2 regions of the Megasphaera vaginalis (ex Srinivasan et al. 2021) genome follow, and region 1 is predicted to be linked to the other one. Evidence: a T-box and tRNA genes for the amino acid it is inferred to sense, from the RefSeq annotation. Region 1 holds a T-box; the other holds one or more tRNA genes.
What was found. The T-box of region 1 lies ahead of thrS (threonine--tRNA ligase). A T-box ahead of a tRNA ligase gene usually reads a tRNA of that ligase, here a tRNA-Thr.

Region 1 (15,245 bases):
GGTCCGCAGGTTGCTACTGAATTGGGCATTCCGCAGATTACCTATGCTGCTCATATTGACGTTGACGGCACCAAAGTTACGGTTAAACAACAGAACGAAGAAGGCTACATCGTAACGGAAGCTAACTTCCCTGTTTTGATCACTGCAGTTAAGGAATTGAATGAACCTCGTTTCCCGACCATTCGCGGCACAATGAAAGCAAAACGTCGTGAAATCCCGACGCTTTCTGCAGAAGATATTAAAGTTGATGAATCGCTCATCGGCTTGTCCGGGTCTCCGACAAAGGTTCGCAAAATTTTCACTCCGCCTCAGAGAACACAGGGTCTCATCATCAAGGAAGAAGATCCGAGTGTAGCTGTAGCAACGTTGATGGAAAAATTGACTGCACAAAAGATCATATAATCTAAGGAGGATAAGTGAAGATGGATGTAGCAGAATACAAAGGCGTATATGTAATCGCTGAACAATTTGAAGGCAAATTACGTAACGTAGCTTTCGAACTGTTGGGTCAGGGCAAAATACTGGCTGACACCATTGGTGACGAAGTTGGCGCTGTACTGATTGGCCATAACGTAAAACCCTTGGCACAGGAACTTATTGCCAGCGGTGCAAAAAAAGTGTATGTGTATGATGATCCTAAATTCGAAAACTACAACACGACGGCTTATACAAAAGCTTTAACGGATTTCTTTGAAAAAGTTAAACCGAATGTATATCTCGTTGGTGCTACGAATATTGGTCGTGATCTCGGCCCCCGCGTTGCCAATGAACTGAAAACGGGTTTAACTGCCGACTGCACGAGCCTGGCTGTTGATGAAGACGGCAAAACTATCGTCTGGACCCGTCCGGCACTGGGCGGTAACATCATGGCTGAAATCATTTGCCGTGACAATCGTCCGCAAATGGGGACAGTTCGTCCGAACGTATTCAAGAAACCGGAACCGGATGCCAATGCAACGGGTGAAGTTATCGATATGTCCGTAGAATTGACGGATGCTGATTTCTTGACGAAATTCATTGAACTCATTAAATTAGGCGGCGGCGGTATTAAAATTGAAGAAGCCGATATCATCGTTTCCGGTGGCCGCGGCATGAACGGTTCCGAACCGTTTACGGGTATGCTGAAAGAATTGGCTGACGCTCTTGGCGGTGCTGTCGGTGCTTCCCGTGCCGCTGTTGACGCCGGTTGGATTGACGCCCTTCATCAGGTCGGACAGACGGGTAAAACTGTCGGCCCGAAGATCTATGTTGCCTGCGGTATTTCCGGTGCCATTCAGCATTTAGCCGGTATGAGCGGCTCCGATTGCGTCATTGCAATCAATAAAGATGAAGATGCTCCGATTTTCAAAGTTTGCGATTATGGTATTGTCGGCGACGCTTTCCAGATCGTTCCGATGATTACGGAAGCTATTAAAAAGATTAAAGGTTAAGCAGCATTGTACGACTGAGAAGACTGTCTGAATCGACAGTCTTCTTTTTATACGCAGCAGAATGCAGGCAAACTTTATTTGGCGTACTTGACATATGTATCGTGCAGACGTATAATTTATGCAAACATATAAATAGGTAATCAGTAAAGATGAGGACAAGGCAAGATGCCGATTTCTCTACAGAGAAGGATATGTATGCTGAAAGTATCCTGTGAAATGTCTCTTGTCACCACCTCGGAGCTCACAAACTGAAAACAGTATGTTTGTGCGGTCGCTACGTTACAGCGCTCAAGATACCGGATACTTTCGGTAAATAGGGTGGAACCGCGTGAATAAGACTCTCGTCCCTTTGGGATGAGGTCTTTTTTATTTAAGGAGGTATAATCATGGCAGAAATAATTTTAAAAGACGGCAGTAACAAAGAATTTGCCGATGGGATTTCTCTGTATGATGCTGTTCAACAATTGAGCAACAGCTTGGCGAAAAAAGTGTTGGTCGCAAAGGTAGACGGAGTGGTGACGGATTTACGCCGCACGATTGTTAATGGATCTCAAGTAGAGTTTTGCACTTTTGACAGCCAAGAAGGAAAAGATACGCTTCGTCATTCGGCGGCTCACATTATGGCGCAGGCTATTAAACGCCTTTACAGTGACGTAAAGCTCGCGATTGGTCCTGCTATTCAAAACGGTTTTTATTACGATCTGGATACGGAGCACCGTTTCGCGCAAGATGATTTTGCCGATATTGAAGCGGAAATGAATAAAATCGTTAAAGAAAATTTGCCGATAACAGCAGAAACGCTTTCCCGAGATGAAGCGATCAAACTTTTCACTGATTTGCATGAAGACTATAAAGTGGAATTGATTAACGATCTGCCCGCCGATGTTGCGATTTCCATTTACCGGCAGGGCGAATACGTTGATCTTTGCGCCGGTCCCCATGTAGAACGGACGGGGCAGGTAAAAGCCTTTAAATTGCAATCTGTTGCCGGGGCCTATTGGCGCGGCGATGAAAAGAATAAAATGTTGCAGCGAATTTACGGAACGGCTTTTGAAAACCAAGATCAACTGGAAGAATATTTGACGATGCTCGCAGAGGCGGAAAAGCGGGATCATCGCAAAATCGGGAAGGAAATGGATCTGTTCAGTTTTCATGAAGAAGGGCCCGGGTTCCCGTTCTTCCACAATAAAGGGATGGTTCTTCGTAACACGCTTTTGAAATTCTGGAATGAATTGCATGAAGAATTCGGCTATGAACAAATCAGCACGCCGATCATCTTGAATCGGAAATTGTGGGAGCAGTCAGGACATTGGGATCATTATCGCGATAATATGTATTTTACGACGATTGATGATGAACCGTACGCGATCAAGCCGATGAACTGTCCCGGAGGCATCTTGATTTATAAGAGTAATGTTCACAGCTACCGTGATCTGCCGATCCGTTCGGCTGAACTGGGCTTGGTACATCGTCATGAACTTCACGGCGCTTTGCACGGTCTCTTCCGTGTCCGCAGCTTCACGCAAGATGACGCGCATATTTTTATGCTTCCCAGTCAGATTAAACAGGAAATAGGCAGTGTCCTTGATCTTTTTGACAGAGCGTATAAGGCGTTCGGCTTGGATTATCATGTAGAGCTGTCAACTCGTCCGGAAGATTCCATGGGCAGTGATGAAATTTGGGAACTCGCAACGCAGACCTTACGCGAAGCTATTGAAGAAAAAGGCGTTCCTTATCAGATCAATGAGGGAGATGGCGCCTTCTACGGGCCGAAGCTGGATTTCCATGTCAAGGACTCTATCGGCCGTACCTGGCAGTGCGGCACGATTCAACTCGATATGCTGATGCCGGAACGGTTTGACATGACCTATATCGGTGAAGACGGGCAGAAGCATCGTCCCGTCATGATCCACCGGACCTGTTTCGGCAGCATTGAACGATTCATCGGTATTTTGATCGAAAACTATGCCGGTGCGTTTCCCGTATGGCTGGCCCCGGTACAGATCAAACTTTTGCCGATTTCGGAACGTCATCTGAGTTATGCCAAACGCTTGCAGGGGCAGCTCAAAAAACTCGGCGTTCGTGCGGAAGTTGATGAAAGCAATGAAAAGATCGGTTATAAGATTCGAAAGGCGCAGATGGAAAAGGTTCCCTATATGGGCATTATCGGTGACAAGGAAATGGAAGATAACACTATTTCCATACGCGACCGTGTCAAAGGGGACTTAGGCGCTAAGGAAATAGACGATTTCATCGAACATGTGTGCGAATTGTCGGAAACCCGCAAGGGATAAGATAAAAGATCTATGCCATTTATGTGGCATAGATCTTTTTTTGCCGGCCGTCTTTACTTGCCGTTACGATTCATCTACAATAAATATGATAAATCAAAAGAACGGAGCGTTTTTAGTTATTATGTTGATAAATTGGTATCCCGGCCACATGGCCAAAGCAAAGCGATTGATTGAAGAAAATATAAAGGTTATTGATGTTATTGTCGAACTGGTCGACGCCCGTATTCCCTATAGCAGCGCGAATCCGATGATCGGGCGGCTGATCGGTCAGAAACCGTCTGTGCTTGTACTGAATAAGGCTGATTTGGCGGATCCGCAAAAGGTGAAAGCGTGGACAGCATACTATGCTCAAGGGGGAAGGCCTGTCATCGCGCTGAACAGTAAGGACGACAAAGATGTTAAGGGTTTGCTGCACCTGATCCGTCAGTTAGCGGCTCCAAAGCTGGCGCACTGGAAGGCGAGAGGGCTGAAAACGCGCTCGGTACGAACCATGATTTTAGGGATTCCCAATGTAGGCAAGTCGACGCTGATCAATCGCCTTGCCGGAAGGCGTTCGGCAAAGACTGCCGACAAGCCCGGAGAAACGAAAGGAAAGCAGTGGGTGAGCCTTGCGGAAAAGTTGGAGTTGTTGGATACTCCCGGCGTATTGTGGCCGAAGCTGGAAAATCAGGTGAGCGCTTATCGCTTAGCGGCTACGGGAGCAATTTCCGATACGGTTTTTGATATGGAAGACGTAGTTCGGCAGTTGATTACAGAACTGACGGCGCGATATCCGGAAGCGTTGCGGAATCGATTTAAGCTTGACGCACTGCCGGTGACGGCGGCGCAAACAATTGAGGCGATCGGCAGAAAGCGGGGATGCATTGTCGGCGGCGGTACGGTAGACTTGGAAAAAACGTATAAGCTGATTTTGAAAGATTACCGGGAAGGGCGTATCGGTTTAATTTCATTGGATTTTCCGGAAGATTTTGCCGAAGGCGGTGAAGTGCGATGAACAGCGGAGATTTTACGGTAGCGGAATTGCAGAAACTGCTCCTGTCACCCGATGCGGACAAGACAGCGATATTGACGGCCATGCGAGGTGATGCGAGGCGGTCGGTTCGGAATCTGGCAACATCTTTTTTCAAACGCATGCAGCGGCAGGCAGAGGAACTGAAGCGATTGGAAGAGATGTATCGGTTGGAGAAGGCGTATTATGACCGGGGGATCTTTCATGTTGCCGGTGTTGATGAAGCCGGTCGCGGCCCAATTGCCGGCCCGGTCATGATTGCTGCCGTCATTTTGCCGCCGCTGTGGGTTTGTCCCGGGCTGAATGACAGCAAAAAGGTATCACCGAAAAAGAGGGACCGTCTCTATGACGAAATTATGACACACGCCGTCGCCGTTTCCTGTATCGCGAAGACGGAGAAGGAAATTGACGAGCTTGATATTTACCATGCGACACAGGCGGGCATGTACGAAGCGGTCAATACGCTGTCGACGGCTGCAGAGGCTGTTCTTTGCGATGCCATGCCCTTGCCGCAGCTATCCGTGCCGCATCGATCCATTATCGGCGGTGACGCTCTCAGCGCTTCCATTGCGGCCGCTTCAATCATCGCCAAGGTGACGCGTGACCGGCTGATGCAGGAATACGACCGCGCATATCCGGCATACGGCTTTGCCGTGCATAAAGGGTATTTGACGCAGCGCCATCGCGACGCCGTGCTTGCTTTCGGCCCTTGTCCGATTCATCGACGCAGCTTTGAGCCGATCAAAAGCATGATTAAATAAAGAAAGCCCTGCTGCATCTGCTTGCAGCAGGGTTGTATTCGTCTTAAAACAGATTTTTCATCCATAACATGGCGAAAGCGCAGATGGAACCGAGCAGGGAAATGCCGATAACGTAATAAAATCCGAATTCGTTGGAAGAAAAAGGGACGCTGACATTCATGCCCCAGAGGCTGAAAACGATTGTCGGCACAGCCAGAATAATCGTAATGGAGGCCAAAAACTTCATGACCATATTCAGGTTGTTGGAAATAATGGAAGCAAACGTATCGGACATGCTGATAAGGACGTTGGAATACATTTCGACCATTTCAATCGCCTGTTTGTTTTCAATGATGACATCTTCCAACAAATTTTCATCTTCTTCATACATTTTCAGAAGATGGTGCAACGCCGTATTGCGCCGCAGCCGCATGAGCCGTTCCATTACGATGCCGTTGCCGCGGAGTGCCGAAGTGAAGAAGGTCAAGGATTTCTGCAACTCCAGCAGCATGAAGAATTCTTTGTTTCGCATGGAGTGACGCAGCACGCTCTCGATGTCATCTGTGCGATGGTTGATTTGCTGCAGATATTTTAAGAATAAGGTTGCCGTCCGGTAAAGTATTTGAAAGAGAAAGCGCGTTTTTTTGAACGTGTAAAAGAAGGGGTACTTGTTTTCCGTAAAAGAATGGAGAACATCGGTTTCCTGAATGCAGAGGGTTACGATAAAGTCCGGCGTAATGAAGATGCCGAGAGGCAACGTATCGTAGCTGTCCGTTTCCAAGATGATCGGAATGTTGATGACGACGAAGATATAATTATCTTCCAGTTCAACGTGTGAACGTTCTTCCGTATCGAGAGGTGTTTTTAAAACATCCGTCGGGATTTCCGTAATCATCGAAACCAATTGCAAATCATCGGAATCAGGATTGACGACATTGATCCAGGAGCCTTTTTCAGCGACCGCCAAAGAAATGTTTTCTTCCAGGTGACCGTTATTATGTTTGTATACGTCAATCATGGCGTCGCCTCCTTTTTCGATTATTCCGAAAATTCTAAATTTAATATAATCATATTCAGTGATGTAAGTCAAGGGGAGACGGAGTATTTCCCTCGTTTTTACACGGTGCGGGCGTACTGCCGCCCGGCAGTTGCATTGCAGCGGAATACTGGAGAGGAAAGGCTTTTTTTGTTATAATAAGAACGCATATATTTATTAGGTCCACACCATGCGGATAAGAGGAGGAACAGGTTTTGCTGGCAATTTTTATTAACGGTCTCAGTACGGCGGCCGGGGCGTTACTGGGAATTTTTTTAGGGAAATGGTTTGAGGAAAAATGGGAAAAAGCATTATTTTCCGCCATTGCTCTGGTCAACATCGGTATCGGCATACAAGGAGCCATCAAAACGGAGAATTGGCTGCTGGTACTGGTCAGCATGAGTCTCGGCGCCTTGATTGGTACGATCGTTTCGCTGGAAGATAAGATGCAGCATGTCGGCGAGGTGTTGAAAGAAAAATTGCATGCCGGCAATGATGCCAGATTCGTTGACGGCTTCGTTACTTTATCCGTTTTACAAATTGTCGGCGCCAGGGCGATCTTGGGGCCGATACAGGCGGCGCTGGTTAACGATCCGTCGCTCCTGTATTTAAAATTGGTGCTGGATTTTGTGTCGGCCTTCCTTTTTGCTTCCGTTTACGGTGTCGGTATTTTACCGGTCGGGCTTGTCGTTATCGTTTATGAGCTGCTGTTTTATTTTTTTGCATCCGTTTTGTCACCGTTGATGACTCCCGATGTGGTACGGGAATTAAATGCCGTAGGCAATTTGCTTATTTTGGCGATCGGCTTGAATTTACTCGGTATTGTTAAGCTGAAAGTCGCCGATTATCTGCCGGCTGCTTTCATTCCCGTCATTTATTTCACTGTATTGGCATGGCTGTCGTAGAAAGAGGAGTGGACGTTGCAATTATTACGAATGGAACTGCGGGGATTTAAGTCCTTCGCCGATAAAACGGTATTGACTTTTGATAAAGGCATTACGGCCATTGTCGGGCCTAACGGCAGCGGCAAAAGCAATATTTCCGATGCCGTACGTTGGGTTATGGGAGAACAGAATATTCGGCAGCTGCGAGGTCAAAAATCGGAAGATATCATTTTTTCGGGAACGGAAAAGCGCAAACCGCACGGTGTTGCCGAAGTATCCCTTTATTTTGACAACAGCGATCATGCGCTGGATATTGATTTTACGGAAGTCGCCGTTACAAGACGTTATTTTCGCTCCGGAGACAGTGAATTTTATATCAATAAGCGGCCGTGCAGACTGAAGGATATTCATCATCTTTTTGCCGATACCGGAATCGGACAGGATTCAATGGCGGTTATCGGGCAGAATCGCGTGGATCGTATCTTGAACAGCAAGCCTGAAGAACGGCGGATTATTTTTGAAGAAGTAGCCGGCATCAGTCGCTTTAAGGGGCGTAAAGAAGAAGGGCTGCGCAAGATAAGTGAAACAGAGCGTAATTTGGAACGTATTCACGATATGATGACGATTCTTGAAGAGCGGCTGGAACCGATGCGGCAAGCGTCCGACAAGCTGCAGCGTTTTCGTCATCTTGACGGTGAAAGGCAGGCTTATGAAGGGACGCTGGTTCTACAGGAACTGCGTAACTACGAGCGTCTCCTGAGTAAGGCTGAAAATAATCGCAATATGGCACTTCAGGAACGGGAAGCGGCGGCGAAGGGCGTAGCCTGCAGCGAAGGAGAACGGCAGCGGCTGATGGCCGCCATGGAGAGCGAAAGCGTGGCGATGCGCCGTCTTGATGAAGCTGCCGCAGCCGCTCGGAATGAGTGGGAAAGTTTGAAGAGCCGGGCCGAAGCCTTTGAACAACGACGGCAATCTCTGACGGAAAATGCAAAAGACCTGGCTGCAGAAGGTGTCGTCGCGACAGAAAAAAGAAAGAAAGCTGAGGTACGGCAGCAGGAGCTTGCCGGAGAATTGGAAAGCAAGAAAAAGGCGCTTACCGCCGCCAGGCAGGGACAGCATTTGGCTGCGTCGCTGCTGGGGGAGGCCGAGAGGGGCGCCCGGCAGGTCGCCGCCGATTTGGATAAGGCCGTTGCCGCCGCTGCGTCACGACAGCAAAAGCTGTTCATGATTCAGCGTGATATAGCCGATTTGCAACGGCGTTTGGAAGAAAACGCGGCGACCGTCGGGCAGCTTAAAGCCGACCGGCAGGAGCAGGAAGCGTTGTTGCAGCAGGCCCGTCAGGGACATACAGCTGCCGCGTCCGCGCTGATCGAAAGTGAAAAGCTCGCCGTACGTTGCCGCGAGACCATGGCCGAGGCCGCAACGGTACGGCAACAAGCAGTTGCTGCCGTTGAAGACGCAATCCGCAAAGAACGGCAACGGCATAATGAGGCGGAACGATTGCAGCAGCGCATTCGTGTTTTAGCCGGAATGGAAGAAGCCCATGAAGGAGCGGGGCAGGCCGCGCAGGCGGTCTTGGCGGCTAACCAGCCGTGGCGCAATCATGTATGCGGCATTGTCGGGGAGCTCTGCGCGATACCGGCGGCGTATGCCGTCGCCGTCGATGTCGCTCTTGGCGGGGCGGCGCGCCATGTTATCGTCGAACATGAAGAAGCCGCCCGTGCGGCGATCCGGTATTTGAAACAGCAGCACGGCGGCAGGACGACGTTTTTGCCGCTCAATACGGTCAAGTCGAGGAAGCGGACGGCCGAAGAGACTGCCGCCGCCGAAGAAAAGGGAATCGCCGGTTTTGCCGATGCATTAATCTGGTATGATGGTAAATATGCCGGTGTTTTTTCTTCTCTTTTGGGAAAGACGTTGATTGCCGATTCGGCGGATACCGGCTCGGCCGTCGCCCGGAAATACGGGTACAGATTGAGGATCGTCTGCCTTGATGGCACGCAGTTCCATGTCGGTGGATCGCTGACCGGCGGCAGCAATCAGAAGCGGGAGGGGTCGCTGATCGGCAGGCGGGTTCTTCTGCACGAACTGCGCAGTCAGTATGACCGTTGTGAGGAGGAACTGCTTCAATTGCGTCATAAGGCCGCCGTTTGTCAGCGGGAAGAGACGGCTGCGTCGGCTGCTGTCGCGGCGCAGGAAAAAACGCTTCGTCAGCGTGAACAAGATTTGCAGCAGGTTCGCTGGCAGGCTGAGACGACACGGCGAGAGGCGGACAGGTTGTCGGTCTCCTTGCAGGAAGCAATTCGGAAGCTGGAGGCACTGACAGAACTTCGTTCCGATATTCAAGCCGAACTGGTCGCAGCCAATGAAACGTTGACGCGCTGGCAGAACGAACCGGAAGAAGGAAACGAGGCGTTGCGTCAAATGCATGCGGCCGCCTTGGCCGAAGCGGAACGTTGTCGGGAAACGGTGACAGAACGTCAAGTAGCAGTTGCGGCATTGCAGGAACAAGTCCGCCATGCGGAGATACAACTGGCTCAGAATGGAGACTGGCTGCAACAGCTGATGGAGGAAACCGAAGGAAACGTCAAAAGACGGCAAGATCTTGCCGCTAAAGAAGAGGAACTGACGCGGCTTTATGGCGAAGTTCAGGCCCATCTGCAGAAGAAGGAAGAGGAGCTGATGCAGAAGGAACGGGATAAGGACGCATTTTACCGATCGAAAGAAGATAATTTCCGCAAGAACAAGGAATTGGAAGAAGCGCTGCAGCAGCTGCGGGATGCATTGGAACACTGGGATCACCGCATTAACGGGCAGAATATACTGATAGAAAAGTACGGCGGAGAAATACGTCGCAGTGAAGAGCGTCTGGCGCTGCAAGGATTATCCCGGGCAGAGGCGATGGAAAAACGACGTGAAGGATCTTTGCAAGAACTTCAGCGGACACTGCGCGATTTGCAGCAATCAATTGCTGCCTTGGGGCAGATCAATCCGAATGCAGACAGAGAATATGAAAGTGCCGCTGAAAAGCATGCCTTTTATCAGCGACAATGCGACGATTTGCTGGAAGCGCGCCGCAAACTGACAGCCGTGGTGGCCGAGATCGACAAGGCAATGGCTGAACAGTTCAGCGCTGCTTTCAAGGAAATTAGCTGTCATTTCCAGAATGTCTTCAGCCGTCTTTTCGGCGGCGGTGAAGCAAAGATACTGTTAACGGACAGTCATCAAGTGTTAACGGCGGGAATTGAATTTATGATTCAGCCGCCGGGGAAGAAACAGCAGCCGCTGACGCTGCTTTCCGGCGGCGAACGGGCGTTGACCGTCATTGCGTTGCTGCTGGCTTTTTTGGCTTATCATCCGGCGCCGTTCTGTCTGGTCGATGAAGTAGATGCCGCTTTGGATGAGGCGAATGTCGAACGCATGGCGCGGTATTTGAAAAATTACAGCGGCAATACGCAGTTTATCGTCATTACTCACAGACGGCAGACGATGGAAGCGGCGAATACATTGCAGGGCGTGACGATGGAAGAAAAAGGGATATCCCGCCTTCTGACGGTTGAAGTGGATACGTTACTGGAGAAAGGAAGATGATCATGGGATTTTTTTCTAAATTGCGGCAAGGGCTGGAAAAAACGAAGCATTCATTAATCAGCAATATCGAAACGGTCGTTCGCGGCTATGCCAAAATAGACGAGGAAATGTACGATGATTTGGAAGCCGTCATGCTTACCGGTGATATCGGCGTAGAAACGACGGAATATTTACTCGGAAAAATACGCGAAGGCGTCAGGAGCAAGGAGATCAGGGACGGTAAAGATGTCGTGCCCTATTTGGAAAAGGCCATCGTCGCCTTGTTGGCGGAAAATGAAGCGCCCCTTCCCGACACGACGGGAACGACGAATGTTATTTTCATCGTCGGAGTCAACGGCGTCGGCAAAACGACGACGATCGGCAAGTTGGCGTCCTACTACATGCAGCAAGGAAAATCCGTCATGGTTGCTGCCGGCGATACCTTTCGCGCCGCCGCTTCGGAGCAGTTGACAATCTGGGCGCAGCGTGCCGGCGTGCCGATCATCAAGCACCAGGAGGGAGCCGATGCGGCTGCCGTCGTTTTCGATGCGACCGCTTCGGCCAAGGCCAGGAAGATCGACGTCCTGCTCGTCGATACGGCAGGGCGGCTGCATACCAAGTCGAATTTGATGGAAGAATTGCGAAAAATGGCGCGCGTTGCCAGTAAGAACATTGACGGTGCGCCCCAGGAAACGCTGTTGGTACTTGATGCGACGACGGGGCAGAACGCGGTCAGCCAAGCGAAGCTTTTCGGTGACGTCGTTCCGTTGACCGGCGTCGTCTTGACGAAGCTTGACGGTACGGCCAAAGGCGGCGTGATTTTGTCGGTAAAGCGGGAATTGGGCGTACCTGTCCGCTGGATCGGTGTCGGCGAGGGTGTTGATGATCTCCGTCCCTTTGATCCCGTGCAATTTGCCGACGCCTTATTTGATAAAAATATAGCGGAACGAGAGGCTGCCGGCGATTAATCTTCCGCTCCGCAGGCCGAAGCCGAACCGGCTCACGGATATACAGGCGATCTCTCCGTCATGAGAGATCGTTTTTTATATAGTTTTCAAGTGCAGCTAAAACGGGATCACCAAAAAGCGGGGAAGTGATTGACTATTGTTGCCGGGAGCCGTAAAATTTTACTCAGGACGACGCCGAATGAAGTATCCGTATAAGAGGACAAATTCGCATGATGAACAAGTATGTGGAGCCGTTGGAGGAAAGGGGAGATGATCCAGTGTATATTGCAGATCTGAACTATGTCAAACCGTTGGCAGAGGTGGAAAGATATTTACCGGAACATCGGGCTTTTTTGGAAAAATATTACCGTGCAGGCAAGTTTATTTGCTCCGGGAGGAAGAACCCGAGAACAGGCGGCATAATTCTGTTTAATGCCATTGATGAAAAGGAAATGGAGGCGATCATTTTAGAAGATCCGTTTCATGTGCACGGCATTGCAGCATATACGGTTACCGAATTTTATCCGACTAATTGTGCGAAGGATTTTGAACGCTTTACGGTATAGGCAAAGGAGCCGGCGGCGGAGAACGCAAAAGGCAGCGACGGAACGGTGTAATCAGGAAAGCGCGGGACAGTTATCGGGTTCGTTACCGGCTGCGGGCCGATAAGGCCTCCTTTTGGGCAGCAGCGGGTAAAACGGCGCGCGTGTCCGCCCTTTTTGGTGTTTGCCTGTCGTAGCAGCGTCGACCATGGAGACTGAAGGACAGCCCTACGTTTTGACCGGCAGAATGATGAATAGAGGGGGAATAGATGATGGTGAATAAAGACATGATGCCCGTTGTTTTTTTCGGTCACGGGTCACCGCTGAATGCGATTGATGAGAACAGTAAAGCCAGGGCGACGTGGGGGAAAATGAGCCGGATCCTTGAAAAACCGCGATGCATTGTCGCTATATCGGCGCACTGGTATACGCAGGGCCTTTATGTGCGGACAGCCGACAACAATCCGAAGATCGATGATATGTACGGCTTTCCGGAAGCCTTGTACCGGCTGCGTTATGCGGCGCCGGCCTGTCCGGAAGAAGCGGCAAAAGTGCTGCGCCTTTTGGAACCGGCCGGCCGCGCCGGCAATGATTGGGGTCTTGATCACGGCGTATGGTCCGTTCTGGCCAATGTTTATCCGCAAGCTGACGTACCCGTCGTCATGGTCAGCGTCGACGGTTCGGCCGACAGTTCCGCTCAATTTGAAGTGGGCAGAAGGTTGGCGCCGCTGCGTCGGGAAGGGGTGCTGATTATGGGCAGCGGTAATGTCGTGCATAACCTGATGATGACGGATTGGGATATGACAGGAGGGTATACGTGGGCGGAGACTTTTAACGATCAGATCAAACAGGCCGTTTTGCAACACGATTACACTGCCGTTATCAATTACAAAAAGCTGGATCAGCAACACTTGGCCGTACCGACTCCGGATCATTTTAATCCCCTTCTGACTGTTCTGGGAGCCCTGGACGGCAATGAAAACGTGACGGTGTTCAACGATTATTGTGAGCTCGGATCAATGGCGATGACTTCGTATCTGTTCGGCGTCATATAAATAGAAAAGCTTTTCGGCAGCGATTTGACAAGGCGCTTTTTGGAAAATACGGCTATCATCGGTCTTCTGTTTGATCAAGCAAACGGAAAAGCCGCGGATATTCATGCCGGTTATCCTATAGACTTCGGTTCACTGGCTTCCCGGTTTTCATGAATCGGTTTGCCGGAGGCGCCGCGACATTGCAACCGGCAGATGCCGATGCCGCCCATGTCGGCGGGAAAGCGGGTTTCTGGAAATTTAATGCTACAGTATAGCCGCTGCGGTATCCGTTGGATAAAGCCGGCATGAGAAGGAGAGGGTATCATGTATATCGGAAATCTGGCGCAATGGCGGGAAGAATGCAGGACATTGCCGTCATTCATCGTTCCTTGGATCACGTATTTGGCAGGGCAAGATCTCCTGGCGCTGCCTGTAGGCCGCCATGAATTGCCTGACGGCAATTATCTGAATATTGACGAGGCGGAAACGGCTCCGGCAGTGCGGCGAAAGATGGAAGCCCATTGCCGCTATGTCGATATCCAGTTGCTGTTGGAGGGTACGGAAAACATCGGGTATCAGCCGATCAGCGACGCCGGTCCCGTTACGGAGGAGCGCAGCGGTGCCGACGCCCGGTTTTACGAACCGCCTGTTGCCGATGATCTGGTCATTTCCATGGTCCCGAAGAAAACGATTGCCGTCTTTTTCCCGACAGACGGGCATCGTTGCCTTTGCAGTCCTGTCGGGACCGGTGCGACGGTTCGCAAGGCCATTTTGAAAGTTCGTTTACCCGAATGAATCGATTTGTCCTCGTTTATGGGAATGGGGCAGTCCGGCTGCGTCAAGTGACGAACGCAGAAGATGAAGAGGTGTTAGAGTCAGGCCGCGCTATTGACTTATAGGCGTATCCATATTAAACTAAAGGATGGTACTGAGTTTTCTTTTTCAGTTTCGCTCGGCACAAGGATAACGTTAGGTGGCATTATGGCGAAAGATATCAGCAAGGATATTTTGCAGGCAGCTTTGCATGAGATAAGTAAATACGGCGCCGATTTCCATATGGACGATTTGGCAAAAAATCTCCACATCAGTAAACGGACTTTATATGAGCATTTTTCATCAAAACAGGAAATCGTTCGTGCCGCTTTTATATCGGTGCAAGATGAACTGTATGAACAGCATCTGCAAATTCTTGAGAACCCGAATATCTCGGCCGAAGAGAAATTGATCGGTTATTTTCAGGTCAAATCGCCTCGGGTGGCGGTAATGACTGTCCGTGAAATGAACGCCTTGCTGGCTAAAATGCCGGATGTCCGCTCCGAACTGCTTGCCCGTTCCCGGCGGGATTGGCAACTGCTGCAGCGTTTTTTTGAAGTGGCGCAGGAGAGCGACGCGTTCCGTCATTTTCATACGCCGTTACTGATGCACATGCTGCAAGGAGCTGTAAATGACATTTTAAGATCATCTCCATGCGACAGAAAGAGATTACTCGTATCCCGAATATATGGAAGAATGCATCCGCATCATTTTATATGGGATCAAGAGACAGGGGGCAAATAACAAATGATACAGAAGCATAGGATTGTAACGGCAGGCGTGGCGGCATTCACCGTGGCGGCTCTTTTGGCCGGCTGCGGCGCTACCAAGGGAATGCAGCAGCAGGCGGTAGCCGTCAATACGTATAAAGTAGCTGCCGAAGATACACCGGTGAAGGCCGAGTACAGCGGCATTGTGGCGGCGACGGACAAGGTGCCGGTACAGC
Region 2 (15,245 bases), on a different contig from region 1:
AAAAATGATATGTTTCGGCCGAAACGCCGTTTCCGTATTGCCCCAGGCCAGGAATACCTGCCGCGCCTGTGCTTCCAGGAGTCCGAGACTGCCCGGCGGCTTCGCCAAGTTGCGCAGCAGTTCATCCACTTCTGCAGCAAAGGTCATCGTCCGGCCTCCTGATAGCGGTCATACCGCTGCCGCAACAGAGCGGCGGCCCCGGTCAGCGGCGGCAGGCTCAGGCCGTGCGCCGTCGCGTTGCCGCCGCCGTCAACGCGAACAAAGGTCGCAAAGGCTTCCGCCGCCGCCTCATCATGAACGGTCAGCAGCACATGGACGGCAACACTCGTCCTGCCTGCCGCGACAAGCGTGCTTTCCAGCGCAAACGTTTCCCCCTTACGGACGGGCCGCCAAAAGCGGAAACCGTCAAGACCGAGAAACACGATATCCGTCGTGTCCAAAAATCCCTGCGCCGCAAAAAAACCGCATTCAATCAGATAGGAAGCTCCCTGTCCGGCGAACAGCGTGTCATGATGATTCAGATCCCGGCCCAACACCATATGGGCCGTTTTAATATGCTTATCGTTTCCTTCCACAGCTCTCTCTCCTTAACAACGTATCCTGTTTTTTCCATTATATCATATGAAATACGCATCATTTTAGGAAAGAGTTGAAAAACTGCGTTACTTATGTCACAATAAAAAAAAGAGGTGATCCTATGCCGACAATCAAAGATATCGCCAAGGAGGCCGGCGTCTCCATCGCGACGGTATCGATAGTCCTGAACGGAAAAGGAAAAGAACGGAAAATTTCGCAAGACACGCAACGGAAAATCACGGAAATCGCCAATGCCATGAACTACGTCCCGAACCAATCGGCAAAAAAATTGCGCGCATCCAGTGCCGACGGTTATTCCATAGCCTTCTACTGGGCTACGGACTTCCGTATCAACTATTTGGCCCGTATTACGTTGGGAATTCAGCGCGAAATGATGCGGCAAAACCGCATTGCCCATCTGACAGTCGTTCCCTACAAGGTCGATCAGCTGCAAAAACAGCTGGAAACGGAACAGAACAAGTATTTTAACGGCATTATCATTGCCAACATGTCCAACAGCGACATGGATTATTTAAACTCCATCAGCCTTCCCTGTCCGGTCGTGCTCTTTAACCGCACGTCCGAAAAATACAGCAGCGTGACGATGGACAACTACGAAGTGGGCCGCAACGTGGCACGGCATTTCCTGAAAAAGGGAATCTACGATGCCGGCGTGTTGACGCACGATACGACGTTTCCCATTATGCGCATGTGGATGAACGGCTTCCTCGATACGTTTGCGGCGGCAGGCCACCCGATTCCGACCGAACGGATCATCCTCTGCAGCACCTCGTCGGCCAGCGCCGTCGACGTTTTCAAAGAACTTCACGCCGCGCACCGGCTGCCGCAGGCCCTTTTTTGCGAATCCGACGTCTTGGCGCACGGCGTCCTTTATGCCTGTCATTCCCTGGGAACCGTCATCCCCGATGAACTGGAAATCTTTACCGTCGGTATCAACATGCCGGAAATGAACGACTTCGCCGTACCGGCGCTGTCGCGTATCGACATTCCCATGGGCACGATCGGCGAAGAATGTATGCGCCTGATGCTGGATCTGCTGGAAAAGAAACGGCCGAATCCGACGATCGTCTACGTTGACGGCAAAGAAATCATCGCCCAATCGTCACCGTAAGCCGGTACTGGCGGCACGTATCCGACAAACACGAAAGCGGCAGATGAGAAGGCCGCTTTTTCCTTGCTCCAAACCGAAAAAAGAAGAGAAGAATGCACGGCGCATCCTTCTCTTCTTTTTACGTTTCTTCACACAAGACGACCTGATTGACAGCGTCCGTTTCGGACAGGCGAACGGCAACGGTTTCGCGCCGTGACGTCGGCACGCTCTTACCGACATAATCCGCGCGAATCGGCAGTTCCCGATGGCCGCGGTCAATCAATACGGCCAGCTCGATAAACTGCGGCCTGCCCGACTCCATAATGGCGTTCAACGCCGAACGCACCGTCCTGCCCGTAAACAGGACATCGTCGACGAGAACGATCGTCTTGCCGTCGCCGTCAAAAGCCGGCTGCCCGCTGCCGACTTTTTCGATGCGCCTTTTGCCGTCGTCCCTGTATGCCGATATATCCAAGTCGAAGACCGGCACGGACAGACCTTCGATCGCTTCCAGTTCCACGGCCAGTCGCTTGGCCAGCGGCACACCGCGCGTGTGAATCCCGACGAGAATCGTATTCTCCAGCCCCTTATTGCGTTCGATAATTTCGTGGGCAATACGGCGAACAGCCCTGCCGATCGCCTTTTCGTCCAACAATACGGTTTTGATTTTTTCCATTCCGCCCTCCTATCCTTCACTGCCGGCAGCCGCGGCCAGACAAGCGAGAAAATCGGCCGGCGCCGGCGCCTCAAAATGCATGGCCTGTCCCGTAACGGGATGAACCAGATCCAACGTATGTGAATGCAGCGCCTGCCCGACAATAGGGAAGGCGTCCTTTTTATAGCCGTACAACGGATCATTGACGACAGGATGGCCGATATAGGCCATATGGACGCGGATCTGATGGGTTCGTCCCGTTTCCAGACGGCATTCGACCCACGTGTATTCGCCGTACCGCCGCTGCACCGTAAAATGCGTAACCGCCTCTCTGCCGTTTTTGGCGACGACGGCCATTTTAATCCTGTCTTTCGGATGCCGTCCGATAGCGCCGTCAATAACCCCCTTCGTCTCGACAATATTGCCGTGAACGAGGGCCCAATAGCTGCGCCGCGCCGTATGAGCCTTGATCTGCGCCGCCAGTCCGCGATGAGCCGCATCCGTCTTGGCAGCCACCATGATCCCCGACGTATCCTTGTCCAGGCGGTGAACGATGCCGGGACGGATAACACCGTTTATGCCGGATAGCTCGCCGTGGCAATGATGGAGCAAGGCATTGACCAAGGTGCCGTGACGGTTTCCCGCCGCCGGATGGACGACCATGCCGCGCGCCTTATCGATAACGATGATATCGCTGTCTTCATAAACGATCTGCAGCGGAATATCCTCTGCCGCCGTCGTTTCCGCCGCCGCTTCCGGCAACAAAACGGTCAGCAGCTCCCCGGCGGACACGCGATAATTGGCCTTTACGGCCTTGCCACCGACAGTCGCCCGTCCCTCACGGATCAGCGTCTGCACAAAAGCGCGGGAAAGGGACAACTGCCGCGCCAGACAGGCATCAAGGCGCAATCCTTCTTCCGCCGCCGTCAGCGTAACTGCTCGCGTTTCCATCACGGTCTCCTCTCTCCTTCCCGATCATGCGTCCAGGAATACCACAACAACAAAACGACGCCGGCGACGATTCCCATATCGGCGACGTTAAAAACGGGCCACACGCGAAAATCGAAAAAATCCGTGACGGCGCCGTGGAAAAAACGGTCGACGGCATTCCCGAAAGCACCGCCGAGCAGCAGTCCGAGCCCGTACTGCACACAGCCTTGCCGCGGTATTTTGCGCCGGAACAGCACATACAGACCGACGAGAACGGCGGCAATAGCCAAAAAAAACCATTGCTGATTCTCCAGAATACCGAAAGCGGCCCCTCGGTTCAATATATACGAAATATGAAAAATTCCTGGAACGACAGGTACCGATTCGTGAAGAACCATGACCTGCCGTATCAGGAACTTGCTTCCCTGATCGAGAAAAACAACCAACAAGGCGATACCGATAACCTGCACAAAAGCCTCCTGAAAAAAGTAAGTGTACAAACCGTCTGAATAGTATCATGCTACCACAGAACGTCATAAAATTCAATGAATCCGCCGTCTGGCAAGGGCGAATCCGCAGCCGGCAAATAACCGTTTCTTCTTGACTGCCTATCATGTATAATAAGGATATATATAATCTGTATGCGTTATATTAGGAGGATCTATGTTTGGAAGAACCCACATTCTGGTCGTTGAAGACGAACGGCATATCGCCCGTTTTATTCAAATGGAACTGGAACATGAAGGGTATGAATGTACCATCGAATACAACGGCTCCGCCGCATTGGACAGACTGGGCCGTGAAGAGTTTGATCTGATGCTGCTCGACATCCTGCTGCCGGACATCGACGGCATGACGATCTGCAAACAGAGCCGCGAAAACACGGATATGCCGATTATGATGCTCTCCGCCAAAGACGATATCGAAACCAAAGTCGCCTGCCTCGACCTCGGCGCCAACGATTATCTGACCAAACCGTTCAACAGTCAGGAACTTTTCGCCCGCATCCGCGTCCTGCTGCGGGAACGGGGCAACGGAAATCCGGCGGAAAACACCTTGCATCTGAAGGACATGAAGCTATTTCTCGACCGGCATGAAGTACAGCTTGACGATACCCGCATCTTGCTGACAAAGAAAGAATTCGAACTTCTGTCTTATCTGATCCGCAACAAGAACATCGTCCTCACGCGGGAACGGATCCTGGAAGAAGTCTGGGGATATGAATACATCGGCGATACGAATGTCGTCGATGTCTATATCCGGTATATTCGCGGCAAACTGGGAAAGGAGCGCGCCAAAAAGTATATTTATACGATTCGCGGCGTCGGCTATGTGGCAAAAGATTAAACGCGGCGAATGGAGAAAAACACGGATCTCGCTACCGATATCCACGAAGATGGTGCTTCTCTATTCTTCCATCGTCAGTTTTATTCTCCTCCTCGTCGCCATCATCACCGTAACGGGCATCCATCTTTTTATTAACGAATCGGCGCGCAGCTCACTTTATGCCAGCGCCGAAGCAACCGAAGCCTACCTGAACGCATACGGCAGAATGGATCCGTCCGTTCTGACGCACGCCAACTTGCAGCCCTTCGTCAAACTCCAGATCTACGATCAATCCGGCAAGCTGCTCCTGGACAATGGGCCGGCCCATTTGATGCGCAACCTGAGCGATCGCTACATTGACGACACCATTACCGGCGACGGCTCTCCTCCCCTGCCCTCGGTCGTGCAAAATCAGGACGCGAAACGATTCATCTACTACCAGACCTGGAAAAATCCGCAAGGCCAAACCTTTTATCTGCGTTTCGAACGAGATACGACGAAGGAAAATGAATTTCTCGAACTCCTGTCCGAATATCTCGTCGTCTCCATTCTCATCTGCATCGCCTTGACGACCATCTCCGGCACGTATCTGATGAAACGGGCCCTGGCCCCCATCGAGCGCATCAAGGAGACGCTGAAAGGAATTGAAGTGCCGCAACTTGGAAAACGCATTTCTCTTTCAGGCAGACAAAATGAGTTGAGCAGTCTCGCCGTGACGATCAACCAGGCCCTGGACCGGATTGAGGCCGGCTACAACCGCCAGCAGCGCTTCATCAACGACGCCTCGCACGAACTGCGGACACCGCTGACCGTGATCATGGGCTACATTGATCTCCTCGACCGCTGGGGCAAAAACGATCCGGCAATCGTAAACGAGAGCATTGACGCCATCAAGTCGGAAACTGATTATATGCGGCAGCTTATCGAACGACTGCTCTTCTTCGCCCGCTCCAGCAACGGCACCTTGCAGGAACACTTCGAGAAAATCGATTCGGCGGAACTCCTCAAAGACCTGTATGAAAAGCTCCTGCCCGTCGCCGACGGCCGCCGTATCATATTGGGAGAAAATGAATCCGCCCCCATTTACGCCGATCCGGCCAGCGTCAAACAGATGCTGCGCATCTTCACCGACAACGCGCTGAAATACACGGACCCCGGCAACACCGTCACCCTTTCCTGCCGGGTCGTAAAGAGCACGGTCAGCTTCAGCGTCCGCGACACGGGCATTGGGATCCCGGAAAAAGATATTCCCCACGTCTTCGACCGCTTCTACCGCGTCGACACGTCGCGGACAAAGGACACGGGCGGCTCCGGCCTCGGTCTTTCCATTGCCCGTTACATCGCCCGCAACAATAATGCAGCCCTCAAACTGGACAGTAAGCTCGGCGAGGGAACCGTCGTCACGGCGATCTTCCCCGTCTACGAAAAGGACCTGTCCCCGGCCGGCGAAACGCCGCCGTCCGGCAACGAACGGTCCTAATCCGAACCGTTTTTCGCAGACAACAACAATCCCCGCCCTCTCAGGAGGGCGGGGATTCCTATTGCCTGCGCCTTATTTTTGCTGCAAGGCGGCCAATTGTTTCATCACTTCATCCATCTGTTCCTTCAACTGCCGATTTTCTTTGCCGATTTCTTCAATTCGCCGGTTCTGACTTGTGATGGTCTGCACCAGTTCGGCCTTCGAATACCCTGCATAGGGATTGCTCTTGCCGACCTTCATAGTGACGCCGACATTAAGCATATTTTCACCGCCGCCAAAACTGCCGCCGACAGAAACCATTGTCGTATCATTCGGCCGATAGAAGGCGCCGACCGCCAGGGCATTGGCGTTTCCGTAATGCCCGTAACCGGCGGCAATATCCAGCTTGTCGTCAGAATCAAAATCCTGCGGATGCAGCGCCGCCAACGCTGCCGCTCCGGCGCCGGTCTTATTCATGCGCTTTTCCACGCCGGCAATGCCCGAGTTGACGCCGCCGAGGAGAGCATCTACCTGCCCCTTCGTTACGGCATCGGTAGCCGCCGTGCCGGCAGCCACGTTCGTAAGCCGCGCGCCGCCGAGATCAAGGGCCGTGCCGGTCGTGCCGTCGCCTTTCGTAACCGTCGCCGAACGGATCGTCGTCGCCGCTTTACCCGTGCCGATAACCAGTTTTTCCGACGCCGTCACGGTCTGCGACGTAACCGATGCCAGTCCTGTCAGCTCTTTCGCCAAAGCGATTTGCAAGCCGCCGTCTTTTGCCGTAACGCCGATATTTCCCGTCGTCAGCGCCCCTTTCGCACCGCCGCGGATAGACAGTTGCTCGTTCAGTTTCTTGGCGATTACCTTGCCGTCGTCGCCGTTGAATTTCATGCCGTCGTCAAGGGTGGACACCTGATGCTCAATGCCTTTCGGGTCCTTGTAAACGATGCGGGTCGCCGTTTCGCCGTTCTTACCGTCAACACCGGCGGCGCCCGATCCCGTCCGGATATCCGTCAGGCCGTCTTTGCCGTTCAAGCCGATATGCCCTTCGGCTCCGTTCACACCGTCGACGCCGTCTTTGCCGAAAATTGTTACGCTCGGTGTGCCGTCCTTACCGTCAATGCCGACGCCGGACACACCGTCCTTGCCGTTCACGCCGATATGACCGTCTTTGCCGTCTGCGCCTGCTTTCCCGAACGTAACGTCATCGCTCATATGGACTTTGACAGTGGCTTTGCCGTCGGCATCTTTTGTAACTTCAACGGTCGTGTTATTGCCGTCGACGAATTTCACCTGTCCATCTTTGGCAATCGTCGTCACTGTACCGTTTTTATCGGCAATCATCCAGGAGGCGGCAGTGCCTGACTGTGCGCCGGTAATCCCCAGTTTTTCCTTCCAGCTGGTCACATTTTCATCTGTCAGATTGCTGGCATCCACTTTCGCAAAAGTATCGCCCAAAGTCGTTATGATACCGGCCTTATTTAATCCATACGTCACCTTCTTGTCTTCCAACTTAACGGAAAGGTTGTCGTCCGACGCAAATTCTACAGTCGGCGCTTCCGTTCCGTCAAGAGCCACCGCTGTTTCCGTAGTTCCGCTCTTTAGTTTGAACCCCTGGCCCAGTTTATCGATGACATTCGTAATACTGCTATTGCCAGATAAATCAATCATCGTACCGTCAATACCGTATTGAATCGTATTGCCCGTACGCGACACCGTAAGCCCCTTGCCTGCTTCTGACGTATCAAATATATACTGGTGTCGCTCGGCTTGCAGCATCGTTTCCTCCTCTTTCTGAAATAGCTATGTTTATTTTTGTTCGTATCTGTTTTTATAATTATATCAACAGAACAACCTATGGTCAACAGCATCTTGGTTTGTCCCGTAATTCGGCAAAGAACACCGCTTCTTCCGTTATCATTCGCCGCTCCGCGTCTTCTGCCAAAAACACGCCCATGCCGATAACCGGCATAGACGTGTTTCATTGTCAATCGATTATTTTTTATCCCCGTATCTGCATCGGAACCGGTCGCAGTGCGATCTGCTTCTCCACCGGCAGTCATTTCTTACTGTTCCGCATACTCCGGAAAGACGATGGCGTTTTCCTTAAAAATATGGACAAAAACATCGTCAAAGAGCTCTCCCAACAGCCGGTACGTCTGTTTGAACGTCGGACAGGCATCGGCCGGCGGGGTCAGCTGATCCGTCATCTGCTGTATGTCCTTAATCAAATCGCCAGCTCCAGCGTGTTCTTCTTCCAAACGCTGCACATAGGCTAACGTCGCTGCATCCGGATGCGTATGTTCGCGCATCAAAGGAAAGACCAGCTTTTCTTCCTTGGCAAAATGTTCCTCCAATTCCGCCTTCAACGCCGCATACGTATGATGCAGCCGCGTCAAAGCTTCGCCGTGGTGCGGATAATGGACAAGAAGAATCTTATTTAAGCCTTCCTCAACGGCCGCCATCAATCGTCTTTCCGTAACATGATGTGTCGCCTCCAGCTCGGTCAACATAGCGGCAACGGACTGTTGCTTAAAACGATCGATGGAATCGACTTCCAACGCCGGCTTATTCTCATGCTCGGCAATAAACGCGTTCACTTCCTTCACAACCGTATCAACATTCAGATCCGTATCTTTAACGGCTTCTGCGAGAGGAATGCCGCCGCCACAGCAATAATCGAAATGAAGATCATTAAAATACGGGATTGTCTGCGGATACTCTTTGACGATCTGCGCCAACGTATGTTCTTTGGTAATCATAAAGCCTTCCTCCTTCTTGATGTACGAACTGCCTATCTCTTCATAGGATTCCTTTGCTATGCCTTGATTATACCGGAGGATGTCTTTTATCGCGGTTTGTATTACAACGAAATCGACAATATCGCACCTCCCCTTTGGTCACTCATATAAACGGACATAAAAGGCCTCTTATCGCAACCGAGGATTCCCGCTACCGGCAGGACTGTTATTATGTCGTACCGCACCTTATGGTCCTAACACCCTCTCATTCTTCACAGCGCACTACGAAAACGCTTCAATCTTCATTATTCCTCATGTTTATAAACGCTCCTGTCTTGCAAAAATAATAAAAGCTCCCGAAGAATCGGGAGCTTAGTTCTTGATTGGAGCCACTAATAGGATTTGAACCTACGACCCTCTCATTACGAATGAGATGCTCTGCCAGCTGAGCTATAGTGGCGATTACCTAGCTAGTATAGTATATATTTTCTGTTCTGTCAAGAATCCTTTTACATATCCGCCAGATAAACAGAAAAACCGCCAATGCACCTGCATTGACGGTTAAACTGCTATTATTCAGCTGCAATAGCGCCGGTCGGGCAAACGGATTCGCAAGCGCCGCAGTCGATGCAAGCATCGCCTACAACATACTTCGTTTCGCCTTCAGTAATGCAGCTAACCGGACATACGTCAGCGCAAGCGCCGCATTTTACACATTCATCAGAAACTACATGCATTTTATTCACCTCCAAAATCAATATAACACGAAGGATTTTCTTCCCCATCGTCACCAACATTATGTCACGAAATATTGAAAATGTCAACGTCAAAAAATCGCAAAGATCGGCATGGTTATCAAGGTTTTGTTTAATGCGATCGATTCTCAAATTACTGTAAAACTATACTTTTACAGTAATTGTTAAAAATCGGCCCTTCATAGCGGGCTGGATTTTTCTTGTATATTTTATACCATTTCATGAATAATATAAAAAAAGAAACCGGCATTTCTGCCGGTTTCTTTTACTAAGATATCATCGGGGGAAGACGATACCATAGGGTTGACAGATATAAGATAGGGGTGTTCGAGGGGTATATGAACAACTTATATCTTCAACATGTCGTAGATGATTCTTTCTACACCCATATCATACCAAATATTCCGTAAATGTAAATGCAATTTTGATTAGAAACAGATTAAAATTTTTTCAAAATGAATCATTTCAAGACGGTAACGATTTTGCGATACACGCAAAATCGTTACCAGAAGCGCCCTTTCATCCCCGTTGATCCCGTGCGCACGCCGCTTCCGCTCCCTGCTGCCCTCTTTCTCCTCCGCTCCCTCGGAAAGCAACGTTCCCCTTCCCCATCATTGACTTTTAGCCGCCAAAACGCTATAATTTTTACGTTGCATTATGTATAATCAAATTAAACTAATGAGGTGATGTGAAAAATGGCAACGAGGAGAGAACCCCGATTTAAGGAATGTCGCCGTTTCGGAGTAAACGTCTATGGACATCCGAAGGCATTAAAACGGGTCAAGAAGGATCAACGGCAAAAAAAGATGTCCGAATACGGTACACAGTTATTGGAAAAACAGAAGCTCAGAGCATATTATAACTTGCTCGAACGTCAGTTTGTCCGTTATTATGACAAAGCCAGAAAGCAAGAAGGCATTACGGGCGAAAACATGCTCAAGTTGCTGGAATGCCGTCTGGATAATATCGTTTATCGTATCGGCTTCGCCAATTCCATTCGTCAGGCGCGTCAGATGGTCAACCACGGTCATATTTTGGTCAACGGCAAACGCTGCGATATTCCTTCGGCCAATGTGGCTGTCGGCTCGGTCGTATCGTTGAAAGAAGATTCCCGCACAAACGAAATGTATAAAAAATCCTTCCAGGAATTGAAGAGTTTCGATGTTCCTTACATTGAAAAGAACTTCGACGGCTTCGAAGGCACACTGACACGTATTCCTGAACGCAGTGAACTGCCGATCGAAATCAACGAAACACTTATCGTCGAATTGTACTCCAAATAAGTTTTTCTTACTGGACGGAAGCGACGTCAGCAAAATCCCTTTGGGGTCAGGTCAACAACTTGGCTCCGAAGGGATTTTTTATTCTCTCGAAAACAGGCAGTCTGCCGGTAAAATAGTTTTTCCCACACCGGCGCCTCCTTTTCAAAAAAGCAGTACCGCCCAAGGCACTCGCCTCATAACGGTACTGCTTTTCATCTGTCCTTTTTTTCTTATAACCCGAAGCGGGCAAAGATCGTATCGACATGACTGAGCATTTTGCCGACGTCGAAGGTCGCCTCAATGTCTTCATTGGTCATGAATTTCGCTATATCTTCATCGCCTTTCAGGTTTTCCAGGAAGTCTTCTCCGTCAAGCCAACGCTTCATGGCATTGCGCTGTACCCAGCGGTAGGCCTGTTCGCGAACAGCGCCTTTTTCGACGAGCGTATTGAGGAGAATCGGACTGTAGATCAAGCCGCCTGTAAGATTCAAGTCTGCCAGCATTTTTTCCGGATAGACGATCAGGCGGTCAACGACGCGCGTAAAGGTTTGCAGCATATAGTCCAGCGCAATGGTGCTGTCCGGCAGGATAACCCGCTCTACGGAAGAGTGGGAAATATCGCGTTCATGCCAGAGCGCTACGTCTTCCAGCGCAGCCTGCGCATTGCCGCGGATAACGCGGGCTAAACCGCACATTCGTTCACAAGTAATCGGATTCCGTTTGTGCGGCATGATGGAAGAGCCCTTTTGTTTCGGACTGAAATATTCTTCCGCTTCACGCACTTCCGTACGTTGCAGATGACGGATCTCCGTAGCAAATTTATCGATAGAGCTGGCGATTACGGCCAACGTAGAGACAAATTCGGCGTGGCGGTCGCGTTGCAGCGTCTGCGAAGAGATCGGCGAAGGCGCAATGCCCAGCCGTTCACAGACGTAGGCTTCGACAAAGGGATCGACGTCGGCGTACGTACCGACGGCACCGGAAATTTTACCGACGGCGATCGTTTTTTTGGCGTGCTCCATACGCTCAATATTCCGTTCCGTTTCAGCCAGCCAATTGCAGAGCTTCAGCCCGAAAGTGGTCGCTTCGGCGTGAATTCCGTGCGTCCTGCCGATGCAGGGCGTGTATTTGAATTCCACGGCGCGGCGGCGCAGGACCTGCCGAAATTCTTCCAGATCTTTGAGCAGGATATCCGCTGCTTCTTTCAACATATATCCCATCGCCGTATCCTTGACGTCAGTCGACGTCAGGCCGAGATGCACATATTTTCCCGCATCTCCGATATTTTCGGACAACGTGGATACGAAAGCGGCAATATCATGATGGGTTTCCGCTTCGATCTCATGAATCCGTTCAACGGAAAAGGCGGCCCTTTCTCTGATAGCGGCAGCAGCTTCCTGCGGTATGTTCCCCAATGAAGCCTGAGCCTCGCTGGCCAGAATTTCCACCTTTTTCAGCGTATCCCATTCATTGTATTCCGTCCAGAGCTTGCCCATTTCTTCTTTCGTATAACGTTCAATCACGTTGGATCTCTCCTTTGTCATAAGTTACAAAACCGGTACCGCTTTATTATACACTATTCCGTGCTGTTCTTCATTATTTTTCTTGCGCGGCGCGCCGCAAAATCTCTCTGCCTACGGTGACTCCCGCCGCTGACGCCTGAACGAGACCGCGCGTAATGCCGGCGCCGTCGCCGATAGCGAAGAAATCGGGAATCTTCGTTTCCAGCTTGTCGTTCAATTCGATACGGTTCGAATAAAATTTTACTTCTACGCCGTAAAGGAGCGTATGCCGCGAATTGGCTCCCGGTGCAATGGCGTCGAGCGCTTCCAGCATTTCCTTAATGTCCTGCAAATGACGGTACGGCAGAACCAGCGACAAGTCGCCCGGCGTCGCCTCCTGCAATGTCGGGCGCACAAGACCGCGGCGGATCCGTTCTTCCGTCGAACGGCGACCGTCGAGAAGATCGCCGAGACGCTGAACGATAACGCCGCCGCCCAGGATATTCGCCAAATTGGCAATATATTTCCCGTATTTGATCGGCTCGTGAAAAGGATCCGTAAATTTCTTCGACACGAGGATGGCGAAATTTGTATTTTCACTGCGGCGGTTGGCATAACTGTGCCCGTTTACCGTCAGCAGGCCGTCATTGTTTTCGGTCACGACAAAGCCGTACGGATTCATGCAGAACGTCCGTATCCGATCGTCGAAAGAACGACTGAAATAGATCAGCTTCGATTCATAGACGACTTGCGTAATGGTCTCCAAGATTTCCGCCGGCATTTCGACGCGCACGCCGATATCCACGGCATTGCTTGTCAACTGCAATCCCATCCGGGCGGCTTCCTTGACAAACCATTCCGACCCTTCCCGTCCGGGCGCGCTGACGAGATAACGGCAGCGATAAAGCTGTTCGGCGATGATGACGCCGACGACGGCGCCGTGTTCCACCACAATCTGTTCCACTGCCGTATCGGCCATAATATCGACCTTCCCTTCGAGGAAGTCGCGCATGTTCGTCAAGATGAGACCGTTCACGTCGGTTCCCAAATGACGGATGCGGGCCGGAATAAAGCGCAGATCAGCGGCTGCGGCCTTACGCTGAATCTGGCGGATATTTTCCTCATTGCCGCCGCCGTACACCTTGCGCTCGGCGCCGCCGAAACGGCAATAGACCTCGTCTACGTAGGCAATCTTTTCGCGCAGCTCACCTGCCGACATATAGTCCGTCAGGTTGCCGCCGAATTCCGTCGTCAAAGTCAATTTGCCGTCGCTGAAAGCCCCGGCGCCGCCCCAACCGCAGACGACGTTACGCACCTTATCCTTCGGCAGCGCATTCGTATTGCGGCTCGTCTCAATACGGCTGCGGATATCTTGCCCTTTTTCGACAATCAATATCCGAAGGCCTTTGCCGGCCAATTCCAAGGCCGTAAAAATCCCGGCCGGACCGGCGCCGATAATGATAACATCATAGTGCTTCACTGCATGCATAATCCATACCTCCTCTAGGAACGGCTGCTCCTCTTTGTGGTATAATAACGAAAGAATGTATTGTGTTTTGAAAGGAGTCTGACTTCATGATGGAACGTTCCGAACGAAGACGGAGACCGCCTGCCGACGCGGAACTGAAAAAGGATCTGCGCCTGCAGGAAGGGATTTTTCTCGTCACCTTCGCGCTTATGCTCTTACTTCTCATTTCCCTCTACACGGCAATCTCGCCGATTCTCTCCGCCGTCGCCGCCGTCGCGCTACTGCTGTCGACGCTGACGGCCTACGTAAAATGGAAGGACTTTCTCCGGCTCCGCGACCGCGGTCAGCGCACCTGGTGCGTTATCGTCTCGCTTTACGCCAGTCTCCTGCTGACCCTTATCTGCGCCTATTTCTACATGCTTCGGGAACCGCTGACGATGGAATATGCCGTCGCTTTCCTCTTCGGTTTCCTCTTCTTCACATTCATGGCTTACCGCAGCCTCAGTCCGCATATGGTTATCGGCAATATACGCCGGCGGCCCGGCCGTTAAAGGGCAGAGGCAGATCCGAAAAAAAACCACGCAAACGAAAGGCTGCGTGGTTTTTTAGTGCCTGCTTATAATTGAGGTTGCTGCGATTGCTGAGTCTGTTGCGATTCAGCAAACTCTTTTTCATAGATATCGGCCGTAATCGCGTCGGAGCAGCATACGGCAACAACGTCAGCGACATCTTCAGATGAGCAGCCGCGGGAAAGGTCGAGAATCGGCTTGGCCAGACCTTGAACCAAGGGGCCGAGAGCAGTCGCATTGGCAAAGCGCTGTACCATTTTATAACCGATGTTCGCCGCATCGAGGTTCGGGAAAATGAGGACATTGGCATAGCCCGCAACCTTGGAGCCGGGAGCCTTATGTTTACCGACTTCAGGAACCAAAGCGGCATCGGCCTGCAGTTCGCCGTCAAATTCAAAGTCGACGTTGCGTTCCTTCAAAATTTCTATGGCGCGGCGCACGTTATCCACCGAATCGCCGTTGCCGCTGCCCTTCGTGGAGTACGAGAGGAAGGCGACTTTCGGATCCAACATCTGCACCGTACGACGCGCCCGATATACGCAGATGCAGGCAATATCGGCAAGCTGTTCCGCCGTCGGATTCGGGATAACGCCGCAGTCGCCGAGGACGAGGATGCCATTATCACCGTACTGCGGCGTATTGGTCAGGAGAATGAACGCGCTGGAAACAGTCCTGTTGCCTTTACTTGGACCAATAACCTGAAGACCGGCCCGGATAACGTCGGCAGAAGTCGTAGCCGCCCCGGATACGACGCCATCCGCTTCGCCGAGAGCAACGAGACCGGCACCGAACATCGTATGGTTGGCAGTCATGATCTCACGCGCTTTTTCTACGGTCATGCCCTTCTTTTCACGGCGTTTGGCGAAATATTCGCACAATTCATCCATGCGATAA

Region 2: it encodes a tRNA-Thr, which carries the amino acid that the T-box ahead of thrS (threonine--tRNA ligase) is inferred to sense. The anticodon was not compared.

What each region holds. Positions count from the first base shown of each region.
Region 1 is NZ_AWXA01000007.1:484-15,728, forward strand. Features, by position in the region: gene HMPREF1250_RS01170 (electron transfer flavoprotein subunit beta/FixA family protein) at 1-402, shown strand, start outside; gene HMPREF1250_RS01175 (electron transfer flavoprotein subunit alpha/FixB family protein) at 423-1,430, shown strand; T-box leader at 1,568-1,782, shown strand; gene thrS (threonine--tRNA ligase) at 1,817-3,724, shown strand; gene ylqF (ribosome biogenesis GTPase YlqF) at 3,846-4,718, shown strand; gene HMPREF1250_RS01190 (ribonuclease HII) at 4,715-5,494, shown strand; gene HMPREF1250_RS01195 (magnesium transporter CorA family protein) at 5,538-6,491, opposite strand; gene HMPREF1250_RS01200 (DUF554 domain-containing protein) at 6,725-7,414, shown strand; gene smc (chromosome segregation protein SMC) at 7,430-10,984, shown strand; gene ftsY (signal recognition particle-docking protein FtsY) at 10,987-11,931, shown strand; gene HMPREF1250_RS01215 (YciI family protein) at 12,141-12,476, shown strand; gene ygiD (4,5-DOPA dioxygenase extradiol) at 12,722-13,507, shown strand; gene HMPREF1250_RS01225 (YhcH/YjgK/YiaL family protein) at 13,811-14,281, shown strand; gene HMPREF1250_RS01230 (TetR/AcrR family transcriptional regulator) at 14,468-15,043, shown strand; gene HMPREF1250_RS01235 (efflux RND transporter periplasmic adaptor subunit) at 15,047-15,245, shown strand, end outside.
Region 2 is NZ_AWXA01000037.1:77,210-92,454, forward strand. Features, by position in the region: gene HMPREF1250_RS06450 (nicotinate-nucleotide--dimethylbenzimidazole phosphoribosyltransferase) at 1-147, opposite strand, end outside; gene HMPREF1250_RS06455 (hotdog domain-containing protein) at 144-575, opposite strand; gene HMPREF1250_RS06460 (LacI family DNA-binding transcriptional regulator) at 698-1,708, shown strand; gene pyrR (bifunctional pyr operon transcriptional regulator/uracil phosphoribosyltransferase PyrR) at 1,827-2,363, opposite strand; gene HMPREF1250_RS06470 (RluA family pseudouridine synthase) at 2,373-3,293, opposite strand; gene lspA (signal peptidase II) at 3,293-3,742, opposite strand; gene HMPREF1250_RS06480 (response regulator transcription factor) at 3,936-4,619, shown strand; gene HMPREF1250_RS06485 (sensor histidine kinase) at 4,603-6,078, shown strand; gene HMPREF1250_RS06490 (YadA-like family protein) at 6,151-7,833, opposite strand; gene HMPREF1250_RS06495 (DUF542 domain-containing protein) at 8,121-8,816, opposite strand; tRNA gene HMPREF1250_RS06500 (tRNA-Thr) at 9,180-9,255, opposite strand; gene HMPREF1250_RS06505 (DUF362 domain-containing protein) at 9,368-9,532, opposite strand; gene rpsD (30S ribosomal protein S4) at 10,246-10,833, shown strand; gene purB (adenylosuccinate lyase) at 11,043-12,335, opposite strand; gene HMPREF1250_RS06520 (NAD(P)/FAD-dependent oxidoreductase) at 12,409-13,803, opposite strand; gene HMPREF1250_RS06525 (hypothetical protein) at 13,890-14,333, shown strand; gene pta (phosphate acetyltransferase) at 14,399-15,245, opposite strand, start outside.